3 regions of the Microbacterium sp. NPDC091662 genome follow, and region 1 is predicted to be linked to each of the others. Evidence: predicted binding sites of a transcription regulator. Region 1 holds the regulator's gene; each other region holds the start of a gene.

The links. Region 1 encodes LexA, which represses DNA repair genes until DNA is damaged. Its sites were predicted from a motif close to TCGAACANNTGTTCGA; they were not measured.
Region 2: a site for LexA is predicted at 7,764-7,779, ahead of ACIQLD_RS18430 (LexA family protein). Genes of this name have one in related genera too.
Region 3: a site for LexA is predicted at 6,547-6,562, ahead of recA (recombinase RecA). Genes of this name have one in related genera too.

The regions. Positions count from the first base shown of each region.
Region 1 is NZ_JBIVTM010000002.1:962,729-972,400, forward strand. It holds gene ACIQLD_RS17940 (DUF2510 domain-containing protein) at 1-445, opposite strand, end outside; gene ftsE (cell division ATP-binding protein FtsE) at 629-1,723, shown strand; gene ftsX (permease-like cell division protein FtsX) at 1,720-2,634, shown strand; gene smpB (SsrA-binding protein SmpB) at 2,698-3,174, shown strand; gene ACIQLD_RS17960 (S9 family peptidase) at 3,203-5,071, opposite strand; gene lexA (transcriptional repressor LexA) at 5,161-5,847, opposite strand; gene ACIQLD_RS17970 (LysM peptidoglycan-binding domain-containing protein) at 6,137-6,505, shown strand; gene ACIQLD_RS17975 (histidinol-phosphate transaminase) at 6,572-7,657, shown strand; gene hisB (imidazoleglycerol-phosphate dehydratase HisB) at 7,654-8,271, shown strand; gene hisH (imidazole glycerol phosphate synthase subunit HisH) at 8,268-8,903, shown strand; gene priA (bifunctional 1-(5-phosphoribosyl)-5-((5-phosphoribosylamino)methylideneamino)imidazole-4-carboxamide isomerase/phosphoribosylanthranilate isomerase PriA) at 9,007-9,672, shown strand, end outside.
Region 2 is NZ_JBIVTM010000003.1:42,255-51,926, forward strand. It holds gene ACIQLD_RS18365 (hypothetical protein) at 1-518, shown strand, start outside; gene ACIQLD_RS18370 (hypothetical protein) at 515-1,072, shown strand; gene ACIQLD_RS18375 (hypothetical protein) at 1,069-1,530, shown strand; gene ACIQLD_RS18380 (hypothetical protein) at 1,523-1,906, shown strand; gene ACIQLD_RS18385 (hypothetical protein) at 1,909-2,217, shown strand; gene ACIQLD_RS18390 (hypothetical protein) at 2,233-2,709, opposite strand; gene ACIQLD_RS18395 (hypothetical protein) at 2,831-3,064, opposite strand; gene ACIQLD_RS18400 (hypothetical protein) at 3,054-3,593, opposite strand; gene ACIQLD_RS18405 (Lsr2 family protein) at 3,742-4,077, shown strand; gene ACIQLD_RS18410 (hypothetical protein) at 4,086-4,571, shown strand; gene ACIQLD_RS18415 (hypothetical protein) at 4,835-5,536, shown strand; gene ACIQLD_RS18420 (hypothetical protein) at 5,560-6,213, opposite strand; gene ACIQLD_RS18425 (HNH endonuclease family protein) at 6,663-7,457, opposite strand; gene ACIQLD_RS18430 (LexA family protein) at 7,861-8,241, shown strand; gene ACIQLD_RS18435 (TetR/AcrR family transcriptional regulator) at 8,582-9,244, opposite strand; gene ACIQLD_RS18440 (NAD(P)-dependent alcohol dehydrogenase) at 9,438-9,672, shown strand, end outside.
Region 3 is NZ_JBIVTM010000001.1:744,772-754,443, reverse strand. It holds gene ACIQLD_RS03680 (ribonuclease J) at 1-1,365, shown strand, start outside; gene ACIQLD_RS03675 (GNAT family N-acetyltransferase) at 1,438-1,932, shown strand; gene ACIQLD_RS03670 (DNA translocase FtsK) at 2,006-4,741, shown strand; gene pgsA (CDP-diacylglycerol--glycerol-3-phosphate 3-phosphatidyltransferase) at 4,741-5,316, shown strand; gene ACIQLD_RS03660 (CinA family protein) at 5,313-5,798, shown strand; gene ACIQLD_RS03655 (helix-turn-helix domain-containing protein) at 5,940-6,248, shown strand; gene ACIQLD_RS03650 (DUF3046 domain-containing protein) at 6,267-6,491, shown strand; gene recA (recombinase RecA) at 6,760-7,809, shown strand; gene ACIQLD_RS03640 (regulatory protein RecX) at 8,229-8,678, shown strand; gene miaB (tRNA (N6-isopentenyl adenosine(37)-C2)-methylthiotransferase MiaB) at 8,728-9,672, shown strand, end outside.

The DNA of each region.
Region 1 (9,672 bases):
GGTACGCCGGCGCGGTGCCGGGGTAGGCACCCGCAAACGGTGCCGGTGCGACGGCCGGGTACGCGGGCGCCGCCGGGGCGGAGTACGCCCCGAGGTCGTCGCTGAGCGGAGTCGTCGGTGCCGTCGCCCCGGAAGCGTCGGACGTGTGCTGACCCTCGGCGTCGGAGGGAGCCGCCGGCGCGGACGAAACGTGCGACTCGGGAGAGGCGTCGGTCTCCTCGGACGGACGGATCACGGTGTCATCGACCGCGGCATCCTCGGACGCGGCCTGCTCCTCGGAGGTGACCTGCGCGTCGGAGGTGACCTGCGCGTCGGAGGTGGCCTGCTCCTCGGAGACGGCCGGGACATCCGCGGCCTCCGGGGCGAAGTGCTCGGTCCACTGCTGGCCGTCCCACCAGCGCTGTCGACCCGATCCGTCGTCGTACCATCCTGCGGGCGTTGTCATGGCTCCCCCTTGAAAGAATTCGGCGGCCGCTTCGTGCGGCCGACACTTCATGTATAGCAGTGGCAGGTGACGCGGCAGTGGCTCGTAGATGAGGACGAGGCCCCACCCGGCCCGGAGGGCGGAAGCGCCGTGCGGGGTGTCGCTCGCGGCCAGGCGACGGCCCGCGCTTAGGCTCGTAGCGCCATGATTCGGTTCGAGAACGTCACGAAACGCTACCGCGGGACGTCGAAGCCCGCCCTTTCCGGAGTCGACTTCGAAGTGCAACGCGGGGAGTTCGTCTTCCTCGTCGGGGCCTCGGGTTCCGGCAAATCCTCCTGTCTGCGCCTGATCCTGCGCGAAGACGTCCCGACCTCGGGGCGGGTCGCGGTGCTCGGGAGGGACCTGCGCGCGCTCGCGAACCGCAAGGTGCCCTACTTCCGACGCCACATCGGGTCGGTCTTCCAGGACTTCCGGTTGCTGCCGTCGAAGACCGTCTACCAGAACGTCGCGTTCACGCTCCAGGTGACCGGTTCGTCGCGCGGCTTCATCCAGCAGGCCGTCCCGGAGGCACTCGCCCTCGTCGGTCTCGACGGCAAGCAGAAGCGAATGCCCCACGAGCTCTCTGGCGGTGAGCAGCAGCGTGTCGCCATCGCGCGCGCTCTCGTCAATCGTCCACAGGTGCTGCTCGCGGATGAGCCGACCGGAAACCTCGACCCCGCGACGTCGGTCGACATCATGCAGCTGCTCGCCCGTATCAACGCCGGCGGGACCACCGTGTTGATGGCCACCCACGAAGCCGGCTTCGTCGACCAGATGCAGCGTCGGGTGATCGAGCTGCGTGACGGTGAGATGGTCCGCGACGAGGTGCACGGCGGGTACGGCGACACCTCCAACATCCCGCGCCTCGCTCCGGAGGAGGTGCGTGGAGCGGCCGCCGCAGCCGCGCTCACCGCCGTGCAGGAGGTGCAGCGTCAGACTGCCGACCTCTCGGTGGTGCGTGCCGCGTTGGCCGAAGAGCTCAGCACCCAGCGCAAGGCTGCCGCGTCCGTCGACCGCGACGGCGAGACTGTGGTTCCCCCGGCCCCGCGCACGGTCGAACCGCCGGAGCCTGCAGGTGCGACGACGGCGGACTCCGCTGCGAACATCGTCGAACCTCCTGCCGTCGTCGAGCCTCCTGCGGTGATCCGGCCGCGCACGCACCCGATCACTCTGCCGACGGTCGACGTCGCCGAACTCGGCGTCGCGGATCGCCTCGGACTCTCCGACGAAGACGACGAGGAAGTGGGCCCGACCTCATGAGAATCGGACTCATCCTGACGGAAGCCCTCGTCGGGCTCCGGCGGAACATCTCGATGGTGATCTCCGTCGTGCTCGTCACCTTCGTCTCCCTGACCTTCGTCGGCGCCGCGATCCTCATGCAGGGGCAGATCGGCGTGATGCGCGGCTACTGGGCGGAGCGCGCCCAGGTCGCGGTGTACATGTGCTCGGCGGTCTCGGAATCCGAGACGTGCCTCGACGGCGCGGCGAGCGAGGAGCAGGTCGCCGCCGTCCGCGCCCAGCTCGAGGGCGATGCACTCAAGCCACTCATCAGCTCGATGACCTTCGACACCAAGGAAGAGACCTACGCCAAGCTCGTCGATCAGCTCGGCGCGGACCAGGCGAGCGTGCTCACGCCCGACCAGGCCTTCGAGGTGTTCTTCGTCACGATGAAGGACCCGGGTCAGTCGCAGGTGCTCGCCGAAGCCTTCAGCGGACAGGCGGGCGTCGAACAGGTCAAGGATCAATTGCAGTACCTCGAGCCGTTGTTCTCGGCGTTGACCGTCGCGACCTATATCGCCGTGGGAATCGCCGTCCTCATGCTCATCGCGGCGACGCTGCTGATCGGCACGACCATCCGGCTGTCCGCGTATGCGAGACGCAAGGAGATCGGCATCATGCGCCTGGTCGGAGCATCGAACCGCTTCATCCAGACGCCGTTCGTCCTCGAGGGCGTGTTCGCGGCCTTCCTCGGCTCGGCGCTGGCCAGTGCCGCCGTCGTCGCCGGTATGCATTTCGGGGTCAACGGCTACCTGCGGGGGAGGGTTCCCTTCATCACCACGTGGGTGACGATGCAGGACGCTGCACTCGTGGTTCCCGTGCTGATCGGTATCGGAGTGGTTCTCGCCGCCCTCTCCGCCGGCTTCGCGATCCGACGCTGGCTGCGTACCTGATAGCCTGAAAGGCTGCTCGGTCGGATCGATCGATCGAGCTCATCACGGCAACAGGAGAGCATCATGCCCAGGGAACGCGGAGAGAAGGTCGTCGCGACCAATCGTCGCGCACGTCACGACTACACGATCGAGAAGTCGTACGAAGCGGGGATGGTGCTCACCGGCACCGAGGTCAAGTCGCTGCGTCAGGGACGGGCCAACCTCAGCGACGGCTATGCGTTCGTGAAGGGGAACGAGGTCTTCCTCGACTCCGTGCACATCCCCGAGTATTCGCAGGGGCACTGGACGAACCATTCGGCCAAGCGCATCCGCAAGCTGCTGCTGCACCGCGAGGAGATCGCGAAGATCGCCCACGCCGTCTCGGCGGGGGGCTACACCCTCATCCCGCTGAAGCTGTACTTCTCGGACGGCCGCGCCAAGGTCGAGATCGCCCTGGCGAAGGGCAAGCGCGAGTACGACAAGCGGCAGACCCTGCGCGAGCGTCAGGACACCCGCGAGGCCGACCGTGCCATGCGTCTGCGCAACCGCGTGGGGGAGTAGCCCGCGACTGTCACCGTGTGACGGCTGGTCACTCGTGCGGGTGGAAGCCGAAGACGCGGCCGAGGAACGCCAGCTCGCGCTCGAGGGCGTCGACGATGGTCTCCGCGCTACGGAAGCCGTGCCCCTCGGCGGGATACAGGACGTACTCGTGGTCGATGCCGCGCGCCGAGAGGGCGTCACGGATCGCCTCGGACTGCGACGGAGGGACGACGCGGTCCTCGCCGCCCTGCAGGAGCAGCACCGGTACCGCGATGCGATCGGTGTGGGTGAGCGGTGAACGCTCGACGTACAGATGCTCGTACTCGGGGAGCGGACCCACCAGGCCGTCGATGTACGACGCCTCGAAGTCGTGCGTCTCCGCCGCCAGCATGCGCAGGTCCGCGACCCCGTAACGGCTGATCCCCGCGGCGAAGGCTCCGCCGCGTACCAGCGCCGACAGCACGGTCCAGCCACCGGCGGATCCGCCGCGGATCGCGATGCGGTCGGGGTCGGCGATCCCTGCGTCCGCCAAGCCCCGAGCAGCGGCGATCACGTCGTCGACGTCGACGACGCCCCACTGGCCGTCGAGACGCTCGCGGTAGGCGCGGCCGTAGCCGGTCGATCCGCCGTAGTTCACGTCGAGCACACCGATCCCGCGGCTCGTGTAGTACGCGATCGCGGCCGAGGCCGCGCCGGTGACGTGCGCCGTCGGTCCGCCGTGCACCAGCACGACGTAGGGCGCGAGCTCGTCATCGGGCGCCACCGCATCCGGGTTCGCCGGAGGGTAGGCGAAGGCGTGCACCGTGCCGTGCGGACCGTCGATGTCGATCGGCATCGACGCGGGCATCCAACGCGGATCGACGGGCTCTCCACCGCGCACCGCGACGACCTCTCCCGATGCGATGTCGACGCACCAGAGACCCGCCGTCACCCGCGAGCCGTTGCCGGAGAGGAGCACCCTGGTGCCGTCGACATCGTCGACGCTCACGTGGCCATCGCCGGGGAACTCGATGACGCTCTCGCCGCCTTCGGCATCGATGACGACGACCGCGTCGCGCCCGTTCGTGCGGACGGCGACGATACGGCCGTCGTTCAACGGCTGGTACCAGCGGTTGCCGAGCACCCAGAGACCGTAGCCCGTGTCAGCATCGGACGGGGCCAGCGGTCGCGTCGCGCCGGAAGGCAGCGCCCCGTCGAGACTGACGCGCTGGAGTGCCCAGCGGTCGTCGGGATCGTCGGCGAAGACCAGTTCCGCGTCGCTGAGCCACTCCGGCTGCAGCGCCGCCCTCGAGGGGATGGTCCGGGGGATGCCCCCGTCGACCTCGGCGACCTGCACCCTCGCGCCCTCCCAGGGCATCTGCCCTGGTTCCCAAGCGACCCACGCCACCCGGGTCGCATCCGGGGAGAGGGCGGGATGGGCGAAGAATCCCTCGCCCTGCACGATCACCCTGACGGCCGACGTATCGGCTGCGGCGGACCCGTCGAGCGGGATCTCGACGATCGAACGCTGATGTGGCACCGTCGAGAGGTCTTCACGTACAGCCAGGAGGCGGCCGTTCTGGATGCGCAGACCGCCGTGCGAAGGCCCGGGTGCGGTGAGGACGACGAGGTGCCCGTCGGCGTTCAGACGGCGCACCTGCTGGTCCGCGGCATCGACGAAGTAGAGCGTCCCTCGGTCATCGGCCGTCCACGCACCGCCGCCGTACTCGTGCACTCGGGAGCGGGCGTTCCACGGCGCGGGGAGGATCTCGGCGCCCGAGGAACTCCGTACCGTCACCCTGCCCTTCTCGGTCGGAACAGATTCTCCCCACCAGATCTCCGTGCCGACGAAGCGGGCGCCGTCGATACGAGGAGAAGACGCCGCGACAGAGGCAGCGGAGAAGGGCGAAGACCAGGAACCGTAGGGCGACGACGACATGCTTCGAGCCTATGGGGCGCGGGTGCTGGCATGTGTATACGCGAAGGCCCTCCCGGAAGCCCGGGAGGGCCTTCGTCGTGCTCTCGCGTCTAGACTGCGCGCAGTACCGCCACGATCTTGCCGAGGATCACGGCCTCGTCGCCGAGGATGGGCTCGAAAGCCGAGTTGCGAGGGAGCAGCCAGGTGTGGCCGTCACGACGGCGCAGCACCTTGACCGTGGCCTCGCCGTCGAGCATGGCCGCCACGATCTCACCGTTCTCGGCGCTGTTCTGTGAGCGGACGACGACCCAGTCGCCGTCGCAGATGGCGGCGTCGATCATCGACTCGCCCGAGACCTTGAGCATGAACAGGTCGCCCTTGCCCACGAGCTGACGGGGGAGCGGGAAGATCTCCTCGACCTGCTGATCGGCGGTGATCGGCACGCCGGCGGCGATGCGTCCGACCAGGGGGACGAGCGCGGCGTCGCCGACGGGCGTCGCCACGTCCGCGGGGTTCTCGGTGCTCGCTCCCGGCAGATCGATGAGCACCTCCATGGCCCTGGTCTTCCCGGGGTCGCGGCGCAGGTAGCCGCTGAGCTCGAGTTGGCCGAGTTGGTGGGTGACGCTGGAGAGGGACTTGAGGCCTACGGCATCGCCGATCTCGCGCATGCTCGGCGGGTAGCCGTGGTGCGCGATCGAGTTCTGGATGACCTCGAGGATCGCCATCTGCTTCGGGCTGAGGCTCTTCCGGCGGCGCGTGCGCGGTGCCTCCGACTCGGGGGCAGAGTTCTCGCTCATGGTGCTCCTTCAGTGCGTGATCCGACGTCCCTCTTCGAATGTCGGAGGCCCGTGGTGGGGTGTCCTTATCGAAACCGTATCCGAGAAACGGGCCGATCTGGAAGATCTGTTCGAGCGTGTCGGCTCATTTCTCTATCCGGTTTCGAAGAATAGTTGACAGATGTTCGAACTCGAAGATATCTTCGGTACGTAGCTTCGCATTCACGGCTCCCGGCCGAGACGGGAATGCGAACGCTACGCCAACTTCCCCGGTAGCCTCATCGCTCCGGGACAGGCTAAGGAGCACCACATGAGCAGCATCAGCCTCAGCACCGCAGCGGTCATTCCGGCGTCGACCCGTCCTTCGACGCGACTCCGACTGACGACGCGTGGCCGCGCCGTGCTGCTGGCCTTCGCCTCGGTGCCGCTCGCGATCGGCATCGCCTTCGCCGCCCTCAGCGGCGGCAGCGCGATCGCCTCGGGCGCAGACTCCGCAGCCGTCAGCGTCGAGACCGTGACCGTCATGCCCGGCGACACCCTCTGGTCGATCGCCACCAGCGTCGCACCCGACGCCGACCCGCGTGACGTCATCGGTGAGATCAGTCGGATGAACCTGCTGCGCGGCGGCGAACTCCAGATCGGCCAGACACTCGCCATCCCGGCACAGTATGTGAACTGATCCGGCTGCTTCCGCGCTGCAGCAACGTTGCGTCATCGAGACGAGGCGCCGCTTAACATGGGAAGGGTGACCCTCTCCCTCAACGATCTCCCGCTACGTGACGATCTTCGCGGACTGACGCCGTACGGCGCTCCGCAGGCGCCGCTCCCGATCGCGCTCAACGTGAACGAGAACACGCATCCGATCCCTGATGCGGTGGCGAGCGACATCCTCGACGACATCGCGGTCGCGATCCGCGATGTCAATCGCTATCCGGACCGCGAGTTCACCACGCTCCGTGAATCGTTCGCAGAGTACCTGGGGCATGGCCTCACGCCGGAGCAGATCTGGGCGGGCAACGGCTCCAACGAGGTGCTCCAGCACATCCTCCAGGCATTCGGGGGGCCGGGGCGCACGGCGTTCGGCTTCGCGCCGACGTACTCGATGTACCCGCTCATCGCCCAGGGCACCGGTGCGCGCTGGATCGCCGGCACCCGCCAGCCCGACTACACGATCACCCCTGACGAGGCGGCCGAGCAGGTGCAGGCCGCCGATCCCGATGTGGTCATCCTCTGCTCTCCCAACAATCCCACCGGTACCCCGCTCGAACTCGACGTCATCGAAGCCGTGTACGACGCGGCCCGAGGCATCGTGATCGTCGATGAGGCCTACCAGGAGTTCGCTCCGCGCGACGCGGTCTCCGCCTTGACGCTGCTCGACGGGCGTCCGCGGCTCGCGGTCTCGCGCACCATGAGCAAGGCGTTCGCGTTCGCCGGCGCCCGGGTCGGTTACCTCGCGGCCGACCCGGCCTTCATCGATGCCCTGCGACTGGTGCGCCTGCCCTATCACCTGAGCGCTCTCACCCAGGCTGCAGCCGTCGCGGCGCTGCGCAACGCCGACGTGATGCTCGCGATGGTCGACGAGATCGTCGAGCAGCGCGACCGGATCACGGCGACGCTCGAAGCGCTCGGCTACCAGCCGCACGAGTCGTGGTCGAACTTCGTCCTGTTCGGCGGCGTCGCCGACCCGCGGGCCACCTGGCAGCAGCTGTACGACCGTGGCGTGCTGGTGCGCGACGTCGGCATCCCCGGACACCTCAGGGTGAGCGCCGGTACCGAGGCCGAGACCACGGCGTTCCTCGATGCCCTGGCCTCGATAGGATCAGCTTCATGAGCACCCCCGTACCGTCCCCGCGCACCGCGAACCGAGTCCGCAGCACGTCGGAGTCCACGGTCGAGCTCGAGGTGAACCTCGACGGCACGGGGGCGAGTCGCATCGATACATCCGTGCCGTTCTTCGACCACATGCTCACCGCCTTCGCGAAGCACTCGCTGACCGATCTGACGGTGCGTGCGTCCGGCGACACCCACATCGACGCGCACCACACCGTCGAAGACGTCTCGATCGTGCTCGGTCAGGCCATTCTCGAGGCCCTGGGCGACAAGTCCGGCATCTCCCGCTACGGCGATGCGCTCGTTCCGCTCGACGAGGCCCTGGCTCAGGCCGTGGTCGACATCTCCGGTCGCCCGTACCTGGTGCACACGGGGGAACCCGCGGGTTTCGAGCACCACCTCATCGGGGGGCACTTCACCGGCTCGCTGGTGCGTCACTCCTTCGAGGCCATCACGTTCAACGCGGCTCTGACGGTGCACGTGCGCGTGCTCGGTGGTCGCGATCCGCACCACATCGCCGAGGCGGAGTACAAGGCGTTCGCTCGTGCATTCCGTGAGGCCAAGTCGCTGGACCCGCTCGTCGACGGCATTCCGTCCACCAAGGGTGCACTGTGAGCGCAGCGCCTCGCATCGCGGTGTTCGACTACGAGTCGGGCAACGTCCACTCGGCGGTCAAGGCGCTGGTCGCCGCCGGCGCGGATGCCGTGCTGACCCGTGACCGCGCCACCGCTCTCGAGGCGGATGGGCTCGTCGTGCCCGGAGTCGGTGCGTTCCAGGCCGTCCGCGATGCCCTGCGCGCCCACGGAGGGGATGAGATCATCGACCGCCGTCTGGCCGGTGGTCGTCCGGTCCTCGGCATCTGCGTCGGAATGCAGGTGTTGTTCGAGCACGGCGTCGAGCGCGGACACGACACCGAGGGACTCGGCGAGTGGCCGGGCGCCGTCACCGAGCTCAACGCCCCGGTACTCCCGCACATGGGTTGGAACACGGTAGAGCCGGGTGCGGACAGCGTGCTCTTCCGTGGCATCGAGCAGGAGCGCTTCTACTTCGTGCATTCGTACGCCGCGCAGTCCTGGCAGCTGGACGTCATCCCGCCGTTCCCCCAGCCCGTCCTGACCTGGACCACGTATGGGGATCCGTTCCTCGCTGCGGTCGAGAACGGTCCGCTCTCGGCGACCCAGTTCCACCCGGAGAAGTCCGGGGAAGCCGGCATCCAGCTGCTACGCAACTGGGTCGGAAGTCTCTGACACCGCCGGCAGGCGTCACCCGTTTTGTTCCCCGCCGTCCGGCGGACTACCCTCGGTTCTCGTGCCCGCACCGGGCCGTTGAGCTTCCCGATCCAAGGACCCCATGAACGACTTCGCGCAGTCCCCCTCGCTCACGCTCCTTCCCGCGGTCGATGTAGCCGGGGGCAAGGCCGTCCGCCTGACCCAGGGTGAGGCCGGAACCGAGACCAGTTACGGCGACCCTTTGGACGCCGCAGGAGAGTGGGTGTCACAGGGCGCGAAGTGGATCCACCTCGTCGACCTCGACGCCGCGTTCGGTCGCGGCAGCAACGCGCCGATCCTGCGCAAGGTCATCAAGCAGTTCAAGGGCGTGAGCATCGAGCTCTCCGGTGGCATCCGCGACGATGCGACGCTGGAGGCGGCTCTGGAGAGCGGCGCCACCCGGATCAACCTGGGCACGGCCGCACTGGAGAACCCGGAGTGGGCCGCCGACGTGATCGGCCGCTACGGTGAGGCGATCGCGGTGGGTCTCGATGTGCGCGGAACGACCCTTGCCGCCCGCGGATGGACCAAGGAGGGCGGTGACCTCTGGGAGGTGCTCGACCGCCTCGAAGACGCGGGCTGCAGCCGTTACGTCGTCACCGACGTGACCAAGGACGGCACGCTTCGCGGCCCCAACATCGAACTGCTTCGCGAGGTGACGTCGCGCACCCCGAAGCCGGTCGTCGCTTCCGGCGGGATCTCGAGCCTCGATGACATCGCCGCGCTCCGCGAACTCGTGCCGCTGGGC
Region 2 (9,672 bases), on a different contig from region 1:
AACTGATCATCCCCCTCACAGCGGCCGCCTTCCTCGGTCTCGGGGTCCTGCTCCTCATGATCAAGGCCCCGTCGTTTCTGATCCTGGGGAGCTTCGCCGCGGCGGTCCTTCTGTTCCTCAGCCAGCCGAAGACCATCCCGGTGTGGAACGGGCTGATTGCTTCGGATGCGCGCGACGGGTCCGCGCCGCAGTACGTCAGTGAGGTCACTCGAGGGCGCATTCGCTATTCGACGATCTTCCGCAGCGCTGATGTGCTGGACCGGTATTACGTGGCGACCCACGATCCGGTTGCGCTCTGGGAGGCCGCCGCGAAGGAGGACCGCCGTGTCGGGATGCTCGACCGCATCGAGAGCCTCGCGCGGTACGAGACGTTGTCGGAACCGCGTAGGCAGGAACTCGATCGCCTCCAGCGTTCCGCAGAGGCTCTCGTCGACGAGATCGTCCACACGCTCGACCCTGACAGCGTCAACGAGACCGCCGGCGCCGCGCGGAGCAAAGCAGGAGAGGCCGCCTCATGACTCACCGGCTCGCGGGCGACCTCATCGTCGGAAGCATCTACCAGGACACGGCTCCCGGCCGATACACTCCCGCGCCGGTGAGTCCCGCACGGGAACGTCTCCTTGCGAAGATCACCAACGCTCGCGACGCTGCCTGGGACAGCGACCAGGAGCGCTCCTTCGACGCGCTCCTCGAGGTGCTGGACTGGCACCGGCCATGGCAGATCTGGCGGCAGACGTTCGCACCCACCTACATCGGAGATCGGTACCACGGCGTTGGATGCCGCAGCTGCGACTGGACCTCCGCGACCGACTGCCCGACAGTGCGCGCGATCGCACGCTCCTTCGGCGTCGAGAGCGAACCCTGGACTGCCGGCGATGAGATCACCTCAGTCCTTCCGCTGCACAGCCGCATGTCCGACCTCGCCGGCCGCATCGTGGGACTCGTCCTCGATCGCACGAACGATCGGGGCGCCATGGGTGCCGTCGACTTCAGCAGCCGACTCGAGGTTCTCGGCCCCGCCGCGGACGACGTCGAGCGCATGATCACCGACTATCTGAACGACCCACGATGATGACGATCGAGAACTCACTGATGGAAACCCCCACCGACCGCATCGCCTCCCTCTGCGAGGTGATGAACGATCTCGCCCGCTCGGCGGACACCCAAGGTGCCAGGGCGGCAGCTGCAGACGATGTCGACGCGAGCTCCGAACTGTTCGGCCTCGCCGCACTCCTGCGCACCGAGGCAGCCGACCTCGAGAGCGGCGAGAGCACCGTCGATCACGGGCAGGAGATCCTCGATGGCGCCCAGCGGCTCGTGGTGCAGCAGATGCTTCGAATCGATCGACTCCAGCAAACCCCCAGCCCGTTCGTGATTGGTCGACCGGGTCGGGGAGCATTCGCGCTCAACAGGCGGCTCGAGCTGCTCGGCCGCGCGTTCCGCGGGGAGGCAGTGCGAGAGATCGAGGTTGACCCCAAGGCCGAGTGGATAGCAGTCGCCGAAACCGAGAGGGCTGATAGCCATGACTGACAACAACCCCGAAGCGACGTCGACGGTCGATCAGAGTGCCGCCGATGCAGCGCCCGTGAGCGTCGACATCGGCGTCTCCTCCAATGCCCCGCAGGAACTCCTCGATCGAGTCACGGCAATGGCCGAGGATCTCGACCGTCTCGGCATCGACGTCACCCTCGAGCTGATCAGGACGTGCCGTGTCTGCGGGTGCACTGACGAGCGTGCCTGCCTGGGCGGCTGCTGGTGGCTCGACGACCAGGATGACGTCTGCTCGAGCTGTGCACCGTCCTCCGGTTCAGTCGTCGACGCCCGCGCACGCTTCGCGCATCGCGAAGTCTCAGAACGTCCCGACGGCACAGAAGGTGTCGGCGACCAACAAGATGAAGGAGATTGATCATGACCACCACCGCAGTCGAGATGATCGAAGGGCAGGGGACATTTGCCCCGATCGCCGGCGTCGTGACAACGCCCCCGACGTTCACCTGGGCGCTGCCCGACCACACCGCGCACGTCTCATTCCACCTCGAGCCATCCACCGGGCCGGGGTATAGCGTGCACGCGGACGGACCGCGCGCCGAACTCGCCCGCACACTGATCCACAAAGGCGACCGTCTGACCGTCCTCCCCGCCAGGATCTACCGCAACAATGCCCGGCAGGTCACACTCGACGTCGACGCCGCGGCCTTCGAGCTCGCACTTGACTGACGCCGGGTGCGATCCTCAGCTTTTGGGCTGCTCCTTCAGGAGTCGGCGGATCCACTCTGACGAGATGCCCGCGTCCGCGGCGACGTCCTGCTGCGGGAGGCGTGACCGGCCCATCGACGGCGCCAACGCGCGGATGATCTCGTCGCGATCGGCTCGGCCCTCGAGGAGCGCCGGCGCAATGACCGTCTCCAACTCCGTACGGATCTCGCGGATCCGTACGATCGCACCATCCCGGGTAGCCGGATCGGGTAGGACATCCGGCGACTGCGGCAGCCGGGGGACGGCCTGCAGGAGCCAATAGCGGCTCAGACCGCTTTCGCGCGCAGCCTGGCTGACGTTGGCGCCATGGCGAAGGGCGATCCCAATCTGGTCCAGTTGCAGCTGTCGAAGCTCCCCATGACGGGCTTCCTGTCGAGCGATGAGCGCAGCGATTTCGCGCAGCCGAGCGCGCAGCGCATCGATCTCCTCGAGGGAGAGGGAGTGTGTGTTCATCGCGGGGTTCCTATCGCCGATTTCTGGTCTGCAGCTTTCATATATGAGACAATGAGCGTGGCGTGACACCCGATGTCGCCTGGCCCCGGAGGTGCTGCATCCTCCGGGGCCTTCTTCGTGTTCAGTGGTCCCGGAGGGCGTCCACGACCGACACGGTCGCGATCACCATCAGCACCAAGGTGGATGAGGTCAAGAGCAGTAGCACGGTGAAGTGCCACAGCCACTCTCGGGCGAACCATGCGAACGTGACCGCTCCCGCGCTGATGAGCAGGAAGATCATGGTCCGCATGACTCGTTGCGATCGACGGACGAGCTCGTCGAGCTCGGGATCGTTGCGGAGGAGCTCAACGGTCATCGCGAGCTCCGGCGTTCGTTGCGCCGGCGGTGCGGGCGTTCGGTGACTCTCTGGTCCAGCGACCATCGATGCTACTCAGGCCGCGGTGCTCGATCACCCCGACGTTGTCTGGGTCGGCCTCGAGGGGCCAGTCCCGGAGCCGACCGGAGAGCGCGGTGGCGAGGCGGTCCATGAACCGTTCCGCGAGGCTTCCCTCCCAGCCGTCGTGTTCGCGGGAGTTCTCGACGACGAGCAGCTGGCTGCGCTCGAGCTGGAGCGCTTGCTCGTCTGTGACAAGATCTGCGCCGGCATCGCGCCAGAGCAGATCGAAGACCGGGGTCCACTCGTAGCGCGGGGCGGGAAACGAGGTGCCTCGTGCCGCGGAGACCGAGGCGTGGTTCTCGTCGACCAGGCTCTGCCCATAGCGATCGGCCAGCTCGAGGATCTGTCGTGGCTGCGCCGATGCTCGGGAATCGTCTGGGCGAAATCCGAGCATGGCTGCCGTGATCAGCAGATCGATCGTGTCTGTAGGGACGATGATGACTTCCATCTCAACCTCCAATGAAATGTGTAACCTGACATCGCTAAATATACGGGTTAGATCCCACGCTGTCAACCAAGTTGGGGTAATGGTTGGGGAAGATCTGGCGGCCGCGAGGATCTCGGGCTTGTGATGCGTGCTGGGATATCGTGACCGCATGGCGCGCCAGATCATTCACCAGCTCATTGACGACCTCGACGGCACAGAACTTGGAGACGATGGGAAGACCATCCGCTTCGGGCTCGACGGCCGTGACTACGAGATCGATCTGAGCGCTGCGCATGCCGACGAGCTCACGGCCGCGCTCGCTCCCTTCGTTGAAGCCGGGCGACGTGCGCCGAGGGTGCAGCGCAACTCTGAGCCGGCGAAGTTTATGGCCGGCCAGCTCGAGGAGATCCGGAAGTGGGCGCGAGAGAACGGCTTCGAGGTCGCGGACAAGGGCCGGATCTCACGCGAGGTGAAGATCGCGTTCGCGAATAAGCGGCCGGCGTAGATCTGCTGATGGTCGGCGTTGCGCTGGCGTTGCCCGAAGCGTGGGACCGGGTATCGCTCGCGGCGGTCGGCTTTGAGGGCTTCGTCCGCTTCGGAGATCTCGCCGGCGCGAGCGTGCCTCGCGAGGCGGGGATCTACGTCGTGCTGCGCCCGGCGACCACGCCGCCGGCCATGCTCGAGCTGACGCGCGCTCGAGCGGGCTCGGCTTACCCGGTGGATGACCTTGCTGCGCGGTGGGTGCCGGGAACTCCTGTGGTGTACATCGGCAAGGCGGAGGCGAAGGTGGGCGGACTGCGGAAGCGTCTGGGCCAGTACGCCCGGAAGGGATCGAGCCATCAGGGAGGCCGCTCGATCTGGCAGCTGGCCGATCAGGACGATCTCCTCGTGGCCTGGGCGCTCACGCCCGGCGAGTCTGCGGAAGACGTCGAGATCCGATATCGGGCGGCGTTCGCGGACGTCTATGGGCGGTGGCCGTTCGCGAACCGGAAACGCTGAGCCCCTCTCGGCCACAATGAGGGGGCTGGTGTCCTCGAACAGAACGGCTGGTGCACATGGCTACTGCAGAAGAGAAGCGCGATCCCATTGCGCTCGCTGACCTGAGCGACTCTCTCGTCGATGCCTGGCGCGTTGTCGCCCGGCAGGGTGGGGCGGGCGCTCGCCCGGGCTCGCAAGCTGCCCTCGACGCGACAGAGGCTCACCGGGAACTTCCTGCAGCTGGGGCGAACGAGGAGCACGCCGCGGGGTACATGTCAGGGCGCATGGTCGACGCGATCGCGCTGCTGCTGCAGTCTGTCGGGACGCAGCTGCGCGCGGAGCCGTTGGTGCCGTTGGCTGTCTGGCCGCTGGTGCGCGCGGAGCTCGAGCATGCGGGCAGAGTGGCATGGCTGCTCCAGCCCCTCGAGGGAAGCGGTGCTGCATCTCGCCGGGTGGCTCGCGCGATGCTCGAGCACGCCTCAGCGCTGCAGCGAGACAAGTACACCGCGAGCAAACATTCCACCCCGTTGGCGAAGGCCCTCAAGCGGGACCGAGACAATCTGCTGAGACGGATCGGAAGCCTGTTCTCAGACGTGGACACACCCCTCGACGGCCCGGAGAAGATCGTTGAGTGGCGGATCGGCGGGGAGACCATGCTGGGTCTTGGCCGGGCGATCGATCTCTTCGTCTCGCTCAACTTCACCAAGGGCAGCGGGGTCTACGACGTCCTGTCCGACCGATCGCACCCCTCGGTGACGTCGCTGGCATCGCAGTCGGTGGCCGAGGAGTCCGAAGGGGTGACGTCCTGGTCGTATCCGGTAAACCCCGACGTCCTCGACTTCCAGGTCCGCCTCGGCTGCCTGATCCTCTACAAGACCGCCCACACGATCGCCAGCTACTACGGCCTTGATGCGAGCGCGCTCGAGAGTTGGGCGGAAGAGGCCCCGGCGCATTGGCTCGATGAAGATCCCGCCGCGGCGTCATGAGCAACCCCGCCGGTAGTCAGCGATCAGGCGAGGGCGAGAAGCTTCGTCGCCTTCGTGACATCGATCTTCGTGGGCATCTCGCCCTTGCGTGCACCGGAGCGGCCGTAGAGCAGCATCTTCAGCCCGGACAGCGAGACATCCGCGTCAGCGGCGATTGCCTTGACGCTTCGTCCGTTGCTCATCAGGTTGCGGACGTGTTCGCGAACGGGGGCGGCATCGACGCGAGGGGGCTGTGCGGGGATCCCCGCCTCCCGCCGGCGGCGCCGCTCCTCAGCGATTGACGCATCGGAGCAGGCGGGCGTGGACGGGCAGCTGTCTCGGTCGTGGCACCCCAGCTGGTAGCCGTACGCCGTGCCGTGATGCTCGGCGGGGATGCCCTCGGCTCTGCGCCGAGCGACGTACTCCTGGTGGTAGGTCCGCCGTGCCTCACCGCACAGCTCGCATCGGCACCCGCGCACGTAGGAGGCGTATGTGCCGCACGGCTGCAGCTCGACGCCGTCCCACTTGGAGCGCTTCGGCCGACTCGGCTTCACCGCCGGCGTCTTGCGGGGCGCCGGGTTGAGAGGGAGGTCAAGGCTGCGACGTCGACGAGCTGCAGTGGGCCGATCGACGCCCAGCGCTTCGGCGATCTCCCGATCGGTGCGCGAAGCCGCGTGCAGCTCCTTCAGCTGCGCCACCCACGCAGGCTCCGTGCGCACAATGGGAGCTGAGGGTGTCCGTGCTGGTCTCGGGGTCGGCGTGGTCAGTCGCTTTCGCGGCGGTGTCGGGGTGGGCCGCGCCGCACGCCGCTGAGAGGTTCGGGCAGGCCCGGATGAGGGCTGGGTCCCTGGCGTCCGCCGCCGAGCGGGGGACGCGGTGCGCGGCGCGGGTGCCGGCTTCTCTCGGGGTGCGCTCGAGGGGGTGAGCGATCGGGAGCGGGCTTGGGAGCGCGCCTCGCGATCGCGCTGCAGGATTTCCGCGAGCGTGGCGCCGGCGTCGATCGCCTTCCTGAACGAGAAATCTCCGCTGTACCGTCGGTGTACGTCGCGGCAGGAGATCACGGCGGGACACAGTGCCCCGCGGCAGCCGTCGCGATATCCGTCGACGGATCCGTGCGGGAAGGAATCCTCGAGCAGATCTGCGCTGCTCATGACGGGTCGCCGCAGACGGTGAGGGTGTGCACCAGAGCATCACGATCAGCGACGTCGACTGCCAGGCCCCAGGTCTGGGCGATCTGCGTGTACTTGAGCACGTAGGTGCACAGGTACCCGGTTTCGACCGGCGGCAGCCACTTCGCCGGGCCGTCCTCACCCTTCGATTCATTGGCGCTGCCCTGGACCGCGATGAGGTTCTCCAGCGTGTTGGCGAACTCGAGGCGCCGCTCTGGAGTCCAGGCCCACGCTCCGCCGACGAACGCTGCATAGAGGCTGAAGATGTGCTCGGTCTGCACCCCCTGCGATCCTCGGTTGCCGGGCTCGGCGATCCGGTCATGCTGGAAGATGATGCGCTGCCCGGTGTACGGGTCGTGCTCGAGCACTCCGGAGAGCACCGTGCAGCTGTTCTCAGCGAGAACGACGTCGACCAGGTCGCGGGCGAGGACGTCGTCGCGTTGCCGGCAGCCGTTCCCGTCGATGTCGGTCCATGCCGTCCCGAACGAGGACCGGCGGTACGGGGGTATCTCCTGGCCGACGTCCACCAGAGGTAGCGCTGCAGCGACAGCAGCTGCAGCCGTGAACTCATTCGCGGGCGTAGTGGGCGCCGTCGGGGTGGGCGCTGCACTCTCGGCCGATGTCGGCGTCGGGGTGGCGATTGCCGGCGCCGACGGGGGGACGACGGGCAGCGGCGCCGGCGAGTTATCCCAGTTCGGCAGGAACGCCACGATGGCGGCGATAACTGCGATGGGGATGAGGGCAACGAGGCTGCGGGTTCTCTTGCGGGACATGATGATCTCCGTTCGTCACTCACCATGGGTGAGCGGGCGCGGAAAGATCGGACGCCGACCTCGATCCTGAGCGATGAGGGGCCGTTCTCGAAATCTCCTTTTATGTGACCTGACATCACTAAATATACGGCATTGGAGTAGGCCGGTGCAAGAGAAAAGGCGCCCAGCCGATCGCGGATGTCAGGTCACACGAATCATCGGAGTTCATCTGGAAGTCCAAAGGGCTGGGCGCCTCGAACAATGATACCGAGCACCCCCGTGGGCTCAATGATGAGTTGGGAACGTCGCGCCACCGGCATACACTTATCGGATTCCCGTTCGATAAAGGGAGGAGGCGGAAGCAATGACAATCGTAGATCTGTCCCCGGTCGCGAGTCCGCTCACCCTAGTCCCGCTGGCGCAGATGCTCGATGCCGTTGCCTGCGGATTCCCCAGCCCAGCGCAGGACTATGAGCAAAATCCCATCGATCTCACGGAGATGCTGGTCGAGGATCCGGCTGCTACGTTCCTGGTCCGCGTTGCCGGGACGTCGATGACCCTCGCGGGCATCGATGATGGCGATGTCGTCCTAGTCGACCGGTCCAAAGTGCCGCACGCCGGCGATGTCGTCGTGGCTGTCCTGGACGGGGAATTCACGATCAAGCGCCTGGTGCGCGAACGGGGCACTTGGGCGTTGCGAGCTGAGAGCACGGAATGGCCGGATGTCGTCGTCGACGAGCTTTCCGAGCTGGTCATCTGGGGCGTCGTCACGGTGTCCTTCCGGTTCCATCGGCCACGACGGTGATTGGGCATTGCGATGTGAACTCGGCGTACGTGAGCTGGGAGCGCGTCTTTGATCCGACCCTCGAGGGTGTGCCGGCGGTGGTTGTCAGAATCGCTTTCCGATGACATAAGCCAGGTATAGGTGACACACGGTCCGCTTCTGATGGCACGGTGTGTCACGCAACACCGATGGGGCTCGGCGTCACCTGTCGGGAACAGCTTCCCGTTGCACTGACGCCGTTTCGTTGCACTCGTCGCGTTACACGTGGCATCGCTTCGATTTGTAAGCGTCGGACACGAACGTCCTCTTTGGCCCTGCCGCGGTCTGAACCCTCACTCGTATCGCCAGCCAGGCATCACGTTCAGGAAGCAGGTGCCGCTGAGGTGAACTGCTGGATGCCGTCCATGACGATCTCGAGACCGACGTCGAACGTGTCGGTCAGTGGATAGGCGTCAGCTGTCGCATAGTCGGCGGCCATCTCCGCAACACGGGGGAATCCTCGGAGATCCATTCCACGCATGACGCGCGCCGAGTCCATCGGCAGACCGGCGGTCTCGAGCATCGCTTCCTGCAAAGCGAAGCCGTACACGAATGCATCGAGGATTGCGTAGGCATGCGCTGTAGCTTCCAGGGAGAACCCCGATGTGCGAAGGACATCCAGCACCGCTTCGTGGTTCGTGAGGGTTGCGGGCCCAGGGTGGGCTCGTGTCTCCATGACGGCAAGCGCCCAGCGGTGACGTGCGAGCGTTTCACGCATGGAGCGTGACCGGTGCGTGAGTTCCTCTCGCCAGTGCCCGTGCACCTCGGGAAGGTACACCTCACTGAAGACGGCGTCCACGAGGTAGTCCAACAAGGCGTCCTTTGACGATGCGTGGTGATAGATCGACATTGGCCGGACCTGCAGTCGGCTCGCGAGTTCACGGATCGTGAAGGCACCGATCCCGTCCTCATCGACCAGTTGCAGCGCGGCAGCGACCAGCTTTTCGTGCGTCAGCGTGTTTCTTGGTGCTCGCGGGTTTGCCATGCTCCGACATTACCGTACTGTGTACAGTACATCGTACCGTACTGTGTACGTTATTGCAGGTGATATGTCCCACGAGAGGTTGATGATGAGCGTTCCGAGCGAGGTGGCATCCGTGGATCGGGGGCAGGGAGTGGAGATGACTGCGGTCACGCATGATCGCTACGGCCCGCCCGCAGTACTCCGGGTGTCAAGTATGGCCGTGCCCTCACCTCGGCGGAACGAGGTTCTGTTGCGAGTGTCAACGGCCGGGGTCTCTCGTGGCGTGTGGCACATGATGACGGGCCTGCCGCGACTGGTCAGGGTGGCTTCCGGTCTGCGCCGGCCTCGACAGAACGTGCCCGGCATGGATGTGTGTGGCGAAGTCGTGGCCGTGGGATCCGAAGTGAGCTCTCTGCAGCTCGGACAGCGAGTCTTCGGCATTGCGCGAG
Region 3 (9,672 bases), on a different contig from region 1:
TCGGGCCTCACCCTCGCGCTGGTCGAGGCGAAGCTCAAGGAGCATCGCATCAAGGCCTTCACACTCACGGTGAAGGAGGGGCAGCAGGAGCGGGTCGGTCCGTTCGACCTCGAGTTCGTCGCCGTCAACCACTCGATTCCCGATGCGCTGGCCGTCGCCATCCGCACGCCCGCAGGCATGGTGCTCGCCACCGGTGACTTCAAGATGGACCAGTTGCCGCTCGACGGTCGGATCACCGACCTGCGCGCGTTCGCACGCCTCGGCGAAGAAGGCGTGGACCTGTTCCTCGTCGACTCGACCAACGCCGATGTGCCCGGCTTCACCCCGACCGAACGTTCCATCGGCCCCGTGCTCGACCAGGTGATCGCGAAGGCACCGCGTCGCGTCATCGTCGCGAGCTTCTCCAGTCACGTTCACCGCGTGCAGCAGGTGATCGACGCCGCGCATGCCAATGGCCGCCGCGTCGCGTTCCTCGGCCGCAGCATGGTGCGCAACATGACGATCGCCGAGCAGCTCGGCTACCTGAAGGTGCCGGACGGGGTCCTCATCGACTTCAAGAAGGCCCGCGATCTGCCGGACGAGCAGATCGTCTACATGTCCACCGGCTCGCAGGGTGAGCCGATGGCGGTGCTGAGCCGCATGGCGAACATGGACCACGCGATCGAGATCAGCGAGGGCGACACCGTCATCCTCGCCTCCAGCCTCATCCCGGGCAACGAGAATGCCGTGTACCGCGTCATCGATGGACTGACCAAGCTCGGCGCGAACGTCGTGCACAAGGCGAATGCGAAGGTCCACGTCTCGGGACACGCCGCCGCCGGCGAGCTGATCTACTGCTACAACATCCTCAAGCCCAAGAACGTCCTGCCCGTGCACGGCGAGTATCGGCACCTGATCGCGAACGCCAAGCTCGCTCAGGACACCGGTGTCCCCGAGGAGAACACGATCATCGCCTCTAACGGCACCGTGATCGACCTCAAGGACGGCATCGCGAAGGTCTCCGGCCAGCTTGATCTCGGATTCGTGTACGTCGACGGCTCCACCGTGGGCGAGATCACCGATGCCGACCTCAAGGACCGCCGGATCCTCGGCGAGGAGGGCTTCATCTCCGTGATCGTCGTGGTCGACGCCGGCACCGGACGCATCATCTCCGGCCCCGAGATCCACGCGCGCGGTGTCGCCGAAGACGACTCGGTGTTCGACGACGTCACGCCGAAGATCGTCGCGGCGCTGAAGGAGGCGTCGGGCAACGGCGTCCGTGACACCCATGCGCTGTCGCAGGTCGTTCGACGCACGATCGGTCGCTGGGTGAACCAGCGTCTGCGTCGTCGTCCGATGATCGTGCCGCTCGTCATCGAGGCCTGACAGCAGGGGAGTCGGCTCGCACTCACGGGTGAGCGTCATCCCGATGTAACACCGACGCCCTATGCTCGCGTCATGTACAGGGGCTTCTCCCTTCGCAGGGCGGCGCAGACGGATGCGATGTTCCTCGGCGACATGCTCGTCGAGGCGGCGAACTGGCGTGCCGGGGGAGTGCGACCGCGGCATGAGGTGCTGACGTCGCCCGACCATCGGCGCTACCTCGCAGGCTGGAAGCGCATGACCGACGACGGACTGGTGGCCGCCGGCGACGACGACATCCCTGTGGGTGCGGCCTGGTACCGGGTGCTCCCGCAGAACGATCCGGGGTTCGGCTTCATCGGCGTCGCCGTGCCGGAGCTGATCATCGGAGTGCATCCGCTCTGGCGTGCCAGAGGCGTCGGGCGTTCATTGCTGCGTGGCGTGGTGCAGCTCGCGGGCTCGCAGGGGCACGCGCGGATCAGCCTGAGCGTGGAACGGGACAACTTCGCGCGCAACCTGTATCGCGCCGAGGGTTTTGCCGTGGTGATCGAGGGTGCGACCCGCGACACCATGGCGCGTGGCACTGCGTAGTCGACACCTCCCGGATCCGTGGAAAGCCGCGTCATTACGCGGAGATGTCGGCTGTTGGACGTAACGTGAGAGCATGGCCAGGAGTACCACGAAGACAGAGCGCGCGTCGACCAGCGCACCGTCGCGCCCCAAGCGGCAGACGGCTCCCAAGGCCTCGCCCGCTCGGAAGGCGCAGCCCGCTCCCAAGAAGTACATCGACGAGGTCGACAAGCCGCCGGTCGTCGCCCGCGCCTGGGTCGGGTTGGCGCACGGTGTCGGGGGGCTCTTCCGCGCGTTCGGGCCGGAGACCCTCGAGAAAGACGATCGTCGCGACGGTTTTCCCTTTCTCCTCGTGATCCTCGCCGTGCTCGGCGCGGTCAACGAGTGGTTCTTCATCGGCAACGAGGTCGCTGCGAACATCAGCGCGTATTCGGTCGGAGGGCTGATCGGGCGCGTCGCATTCGTGATGCCCGTTCTGCTGCTCCTGCTCGCCGGATGGCTGTTCCGCCACCCCTCGTCGGTTCACGACAACGGCCGCATCGGAATCGGTTTCGGATTGTTCGTCCTGACGCTCGCCGGCTTCTGCCACGTCGCGGGCGACGGCCCTCAGCCCAAGGAGGGCATGCTCGCACTGAGCGAGTCCGGCGGACTCTTCGGATGGATGCTCGGCCAGCCGCTCAGTTACCTCACCGACATCCCCGCGTACATCGTGCTGTCGCTGTTGGCGGCGCTCAGCATCCTCATCCTCACCAAGACCCCGCCGAACCGCATCGGCGCCCGACTCGGCGACCTCTACGCCTGGATGTTCGATGCCGAGCGTCCGGAGAAGTCGGCCAAGGACTCCGCGGCGATCGACGACGCCGACAAGGTCGACGATCCCGATGTGCTGCCGTGGTGGCGGCGCAACAAGACCGGTCGTGAAGAGGACCCCGACGAGGGCACCCTCGGTTCCGACGACATCACGGCGCTGCTCACGACTTCCGACCCGACTCCGGCGTATGACCAGGCTGTCGTCGTCGAGAATCCGTACGACGCGGCCACTGAGGTGCTGTCCGACGTGAGGTCGGTCGCCGACTCGCTCGCGGAGCAGCAGACCACGGCCCTCCTCGACGACTCCTCCGACACCGGAGAGGTGCCCGAGCTCCCCGGCCTCGACGGCTTCGGCACCGAGGGGCCCGGTGACCGCGGGCCGCAGGCACCCGTGACGCCGTACATCCTGCCCTCTCCCGGTCTTCTGGTCGAGGGGCCGCCTCCGGTGATGCGCTCCGAGGCCACCGACAAGGTGATCGAGCAGATCACGAGTGTGCTGTCGCAGTTCAAGGTGGATGCGAAGGTCACCGGCTTCTCGCGCGGCCCGACGGTCACCCAGTACGAGGTCGAGGTCGGCCACGGCGTCAAGGTCGAGAAGATCCTGCAGCTGAGCAACAACTTCGCCTACGCGGTCGCCTCGAACGATGTGCGCATTCTCTCGCCGATCCCGGGCAAGAGCGCGATCGGCATCGAGATCCCGAACGCCGACAAGGAGATGGTGGCGCTCGGCGACGTGCTGCGCTCGCCCGCCGCGCAGAAGAGCACGCATCCGATGACGATCGGCGTCGGCAAGGACGTCGGTGGCAACATCGTCATCGCGAATCTCGCGAAGATGCCGCACCTCCTGGTGGCCGGTTCCACTGGCTCCGGTAAGTCCAGCTTCGTGAACTCCATGATCACCAGCCTGCTGATGCGGGCGCGTCCCGCCGATGTGCGCATGGTCCTGATCGACCCGAAACGTGTGGAGCTCACCAGTTACGCCGGCGTCCCGCACCTGATCACGCCCATCATCACGAACCCGAAGAAGGCGGCCGAGGCGCTGCAGTGGGTCGTGAAGGAGATGGACATGCGGTACGACGACCTCGCGTCGTTCGGGTTCCGCCACATCGACGACTTCAACCGTGCCGTTCGCGCCGGGGAGGTCGAGGTGCCGGTGGGCAGCGAACGCGTCCTCAAGCCGTACCCGTACCTGCTGGTCGTGGTCGATGAGCTCGCCGACCTCATGATGGTCGCCCCGCGCGACGTGGAGGACTCCATCGTGCGTATCACCCAGCTCGCGCGTGCGTCTGGAATCCACCTGGTGCTCGCGACGCAGCGCCCGAGCGTCGACGTCGTCACCGGACTCATCAAGGCAAACGTGCCCTCACGACTCGCGTTCGCGGTCACCAGTGTCACCGACAGCCGGGTCATCCTCGACAGCCCGGGCGCCGACAAGCTCATCGGTCAGGGTGATGCACTGTTCTCGCCTATGGGTTCGTCGAAGCCATTCCGTCTGCAGGGCGCGTGGGTCGATGAGAAGGAGATCGACGCGGTCGTCAAGCACGTCACCCGTCAGGCACGTCCGGACTATCGTCCCGACGTGCAGGAGGCGATGGAGCCGACCAAGAAGAAGGAAGTCGACGAAGACATCGGCGACGATCTGGAGCTTCTGCTCGCCGCTGCCGAGCTCATCGTGTCGTCTCAGTTCGGTTCGACGTCGATGTTGCAGCGCAAGCTGCGTGTCGGGTTCGCGAAGGCCGGTCGTCTCATGGACCTTCTCGAGTCCCGCGAGATCGTCGGTCCGTCCGAGGGATCCAAGGCGCGTGACGTGCTGGCCACGGCCGAGCAGCTCCCACAGGTGATGGCCAAGCTGCGCGGGGACGACGTTCCGGCGTCGCCGCCCGCTTCCGCCGCCCCTGTCGCTCCGCCGGTGCCACCCCTGCCGCAGATGCACGACCCGATCGCTGCGCAATATGAGGGGCTTCCCGAGGTCGAGGCCGAGGGCGACGAAGACGCCTGGGGCTTGACGGGACGCGACTGATGGCCATCCCTCGACAGCTGCCCAACGCCATCACCGTCGCGCGCATCCCGCTGGCGGTCGTCTTCTTCGTCCTGTTACTGCTGGGCGGAACCTACGGTCTCGCCGAGCCCGGCCTCCGGTGGGCGGCCGCAGTCATCTTCATCGTGGGGATCTCCACGGACTGGGTCGACGGCTACCTCGCGCGCAAGTACGACATCGTCAGCGACTTCGGCAAGCTCTGGGATCCCATCGCCGACAAGATGCTCACGGGTGCCGGTTTCATCGGACTCGCCATCCTCGGCGAGGTCAGCTGGTGGATCGTCGCCATCATCCTCGTGCGCGAATGGGGGATCACGATCCACCGGCTCATGGTCGCCAGCGAGCATGTCGTGGCTGCGGCCTGGATGGGCAAGATCAAGACAGCGTTCCAAGGTGTGGCGCTCGGCTGGGCGTTGCTCCCGCTGCACTACCTCGTCGGTCTCGATGCGTGGACGCTGATCACCTTCATCCTCATGCTCATCGTCCTGGTGCTCACGGTCGCGAGCGGCATCGACTACATCGTGGCGCAGGTCCGCGGCTCGCGCCGGAAGTCGTGAGCGATGCGGCTGCCGCCGTCCTGGCGGCGCTGGGCCGGCGTGGATGGACGCTCGGCGTCGCGGAGTCGCTGACCGGAGGCGCCCTGTGTGCCGACCTGGTATCGGTTCCCGGTGCGTCCACGGTGCTGCTCGGCGGGGTGGTGGCGTACGCGACGCCGGTCAAGGCATCCGTGTTGGGCGTCGATGCGGATCTTCTCGCCGTGCACGGGCCGGTGCATCCGCAGGTCGCGCTGCAGATGGCAGAGGGAGTGAGGAGCGTGGTGAGCATCGGCGGCTCGCCGGCCGATGTCGGAGTGTCGACGACGGGAATCGCCGGTCCGGATTCCCCCGACGGGCAACCGGTCGGCACGGTGCACATCGGACTGGCGACGCCGGCGGCGATGAGGACGACGGCCTTCCGTTTCGTCGGAGATCGCGAGTCGATCCGTGCGCAGACGGTCTCGGCTGCGCTCGAAGAACTACTGGGGATGCTGGCGGAATAGCAGGACTCCCGGGGTGGTTATGTCTGATGTGCTCACACTTAAACCACAGAGTGCAGGGGTAGATTCTGTGCATGCCAGGGGTACTAGACTGGCTGTCTCATCGGGGGAGACCTCGAACGATCACATGGGGAGGAGGTTCCGATGATTCTTGTACGACAGGAAATCGGCGATGTGCTGAGGGACTTCCGCCTGCAGAAGGGGCGCACGCTCCGGCAGGTCGCAAGCAAGGCGTCGGTTGCGCTCGGCTACCTCAGTGAGGTCGAGCGTGGGCAGAAGGAGGCGTCGAGCGAGATTCTCGCTTCCGTCGCAGACGCTCTCGACGTTCCCATCTCGACGATCATGCGCGAGGTCGGAGACCGTATCTCGGTGCTCGAGGGCATCCAGGTCTTCCCAGACGTCGTCCCCGACGACCTCGTCGCGTCGATCGAACCTCAGCTTTCGCTGCACTGATCCCCGGTCGGGGAAGCCATGCGTCGTAGCGAATTCCTTCGCGCCGTCGAGACAGAGTTCCAGGCGCGCGCGTCCTCTCTGGTGAACGACCTGGCGCTCAGTGCCGTCGGCGGAAGAACGGCGGTCGAAGCGCTGGCCGACGGAACGCCGCCGCGCGATATCTGGTTGGCGTTGTGCGTCGAGATGGATGTTCCGGAGAACAGACGGCATGGTGTCGGTCGGCAGGAGCCGCGCGGACGCTGAGCCTCCGTCGATCTCCGATGCCTACGGGACACGACGCGCTATTCGCGGCGTGTCGTCGAAGATCTGTTCGAAGCGGGCGTAGTCTTCTGCACAAGTGGTTCAGAGAATCTGTTCTGCACGGTAGGTGAGCTCTCCGCGTCGATGTCGGTGGCCTCTCCTACGGTGGAAAACAAGCCGAAGAGCCATTACGCCTTGTCGGAGAGTTTCTCCCAACCGGGAGAGCCGCGACAGCCTACAGGCGGCATCACGCGCGCAGAAGGAGCACATCATGCCATCACCCGCCGACCGCGAGAAGTCCCTCGAGACCGCCCTCGCCCAGATCGATCGCCAGTTCGGAAAGGGCTCGGTCATGCGGCTGGGCAGCGATGAGCGCGCCCCCGTGGCCGTCATCCCCACTGGCTCCATCGCCCTCGACGTCGCTCTCGGCGTCGGAGGCCTCCCGCGTGGTCGAATCGTCGAGATCTACGGACCGGAGTCCTCGGGTAAGACGACCCTCACACTGCATGCGATCGCGAACGCGCAGCGCGCGGGTGGCATCGCCGCCTTCATCGACGCGGAACACGCGCTCGACCCCGACTACGCCGCGAAGCTCGGCGTCGACATCGACGCGCTTCTGGTGTCGCAGCCCGACACCGGTGAGCAGGCGCTCGAGATCGCCGACATGCTTGTGCGCTCGGGAGCCATCGACCTCATCGTCATCGACTCCGTGGCGGCGCTCGTGCCCCGCGCCGAGATCGAGGGCGAGATGGGCGACTCGCACGTCGGTCTGCAGGCGCGACTCATGTCGCAAGCGCTGCGCAAGCTCACCGGTGGCCTGAACCAGACCAATACGACGATGATCTTCATCAACCAGCTTCGTGAGAAGATCGGCGTCTTCTTCGGCTCGCCTGAGACCACCGCCGGTGGTAAGGCGCTGAAGTTCTATGCCTCGGTGCGCATGGACATCCGTCGTATCGAGACCCTGAAGGACGGAACCGACGCCGTCGGAAACCGCACCAGGGTCAAGGTGGTCAAGAACAAGATGGCACCGCCGTTCAAGCAGGCGGAATTCGACATCCTCTACGGCGTCGGCATCTCGCGCGAGGGCAGCCTGATCGACTTCGGCGTCGAGCACGCCATCGTGAAGAAGTCGGGCTCGTGGTACACCTACGACGGTGACCAGTTGGGCCAGGGTAAAGAGAACGCGCGGACGTTCCTGCTGAACAACCCCGACATCGCGTTGGCGATCGAGACGCAGATCAAGCAGAAGCTCGGTATCGGCGGCCCCGTTGCGGTGCCGCCGGCTGCAGACGAGCTCGCTGAGCGTCGTCCGGCCTGATGAGCGACACCCGTGGGGGCGACCCGGACCGGATCGCCCCCATCATCCCCCTCTTCGGCGGTGCGTCAATGAAGCCTGCGCACACGCCGCCTGCTCGGTTGCCGGAGGACGACGACGGGTCAACGAGCGATTCCGGCACGAGCGACGCGGCCGCGTGGCGCACGACATGGGACGCCCCTCCGGACAGGGCCTCGCGCATCGACGCGTCCGACGCGGGTACCCCCAGCGATCGTCATCCCGCACGGGGGATCCGGGGCAGTTCCGTCACTGCGGCCTCACACCCGGCGAACTCCGTTCCTCACCTCCGCGCACTCGGTGGCGGAACGACTGACGATTCCGGCGCGGAAGCGACAGCATCGCCGGATGAGGTTCGTACGGCGGCGGAGGAGTCTCTCGTCCGCAAGCTGCGGGCTCGATCCTTGTCGATCTCCGAGGCGCGGCAGGTGCTGAGGGGCGTCGGTCTCGACAGTGGCGTCGTCGACGATGTGATCGACGACTTCTCTCGTCGCGGTTATCTCGACGACGCCGCCCTCGCCCGGGTGCTGGTGACTTCGGGTGTCGAGCGGAAAGGGCAGGGACGGGTCGCGTTGTCCCGCGCGCTCGCACAGCGGGGGATTCCGCGCGACCTGATCGACGACGCTCTCGACGACCTTCCGGACGACGATGACGAACGCGCGCTCGAGTTCGCGCGTGGCAAGGCGAGGTCGATGAGTCGACTCGATCACGACACCGCGCTCCGGCGGCTGGTGGGCCAACTCTCACGGCGCGGCTACAACGGCGCGGTGGCGATGAAAGCTGCGAAGGCTGCGTTGCGTGAGTACTCCTTCGGAGGTTCCACCTCCGGGGTCCGATTCGTCGACTCGGACTGAAGCCACGACGCCGCACCTGCTCAGCAACGGCTCGTACAATGGGGTGATCATGACTATCCCGCGCAGCGAACCGACGATCATCGGCGCGTCGTCGGCAGCCGTCGACGACGACGGACGACAGCGATCGTATGAAGTGCGCACCTTCGGGTGCCAGATGAACGTGCACGACTCCGAGCGGCTCTCGGGCTCCTTGGAGAGCGCCGGCTACGTGAGAGCTGTCGACGGCGACGAGGCCGACGTGGTGATCATCAACACCTGCGCTGTCCGCGACAACGCAGCGGGCAAGCTGTACGGCACCCTCGGGCATCTCGCCTCCGTCAAGCGTCGCAAGGACGGCATGCAGATCGCCGTCGGGGGATGCCTGGCGCAGATGGACAAGCAGGCGGTGCTCGACAAGGCCCCCTGGGTCGACGTGGTGTTCGGAACGCATAACATGGGTTCCCTGCCGGGACTGCTCGAGCGCGCGCGGCACAACGGCGACGCCGAGCTCGAGATCCTGGAGTCGCTCGAAGTGTTCCCTTCGACGCTGCCGACCAAGCGCGACTCGGCGCACAGCGGCTGGGTCTCGATCTCGGTCGGCTGCAACAACACCTGCACCTTCTGCATCGTTCCGAGCCTGCGTGGCAAAGAGAAGGATCGTCGTCCCGGCGACATCCTGAACGAGATCCGTCTCCTGGTCGAAGACGGCGCGATCGAGGTCACGCTTCTCGGCCAGAACGTCAACTCCTACGGTGTGGAGTTCGGCGACCGCCAGGCATTCGGCAAACTCCTGCGCGCGGCCGGCGACATCGAAGGGCTGGAGCGGATCCGGTTCACGAGCCCCCATCCCGCGGCCTTCACCGACGACGTGATCGACGCCATGGCCGAGACGCCGAACGTGATGCCGCAGCTGCACATGCCGCTGCAGTCGGGGAGCGATCGCATCCTCAAGGCGATGCGCCGCTCCTACCGGAGTGAGCGTTTCCTGGGGATCCTCGACCGGGTTCGTGCCCGC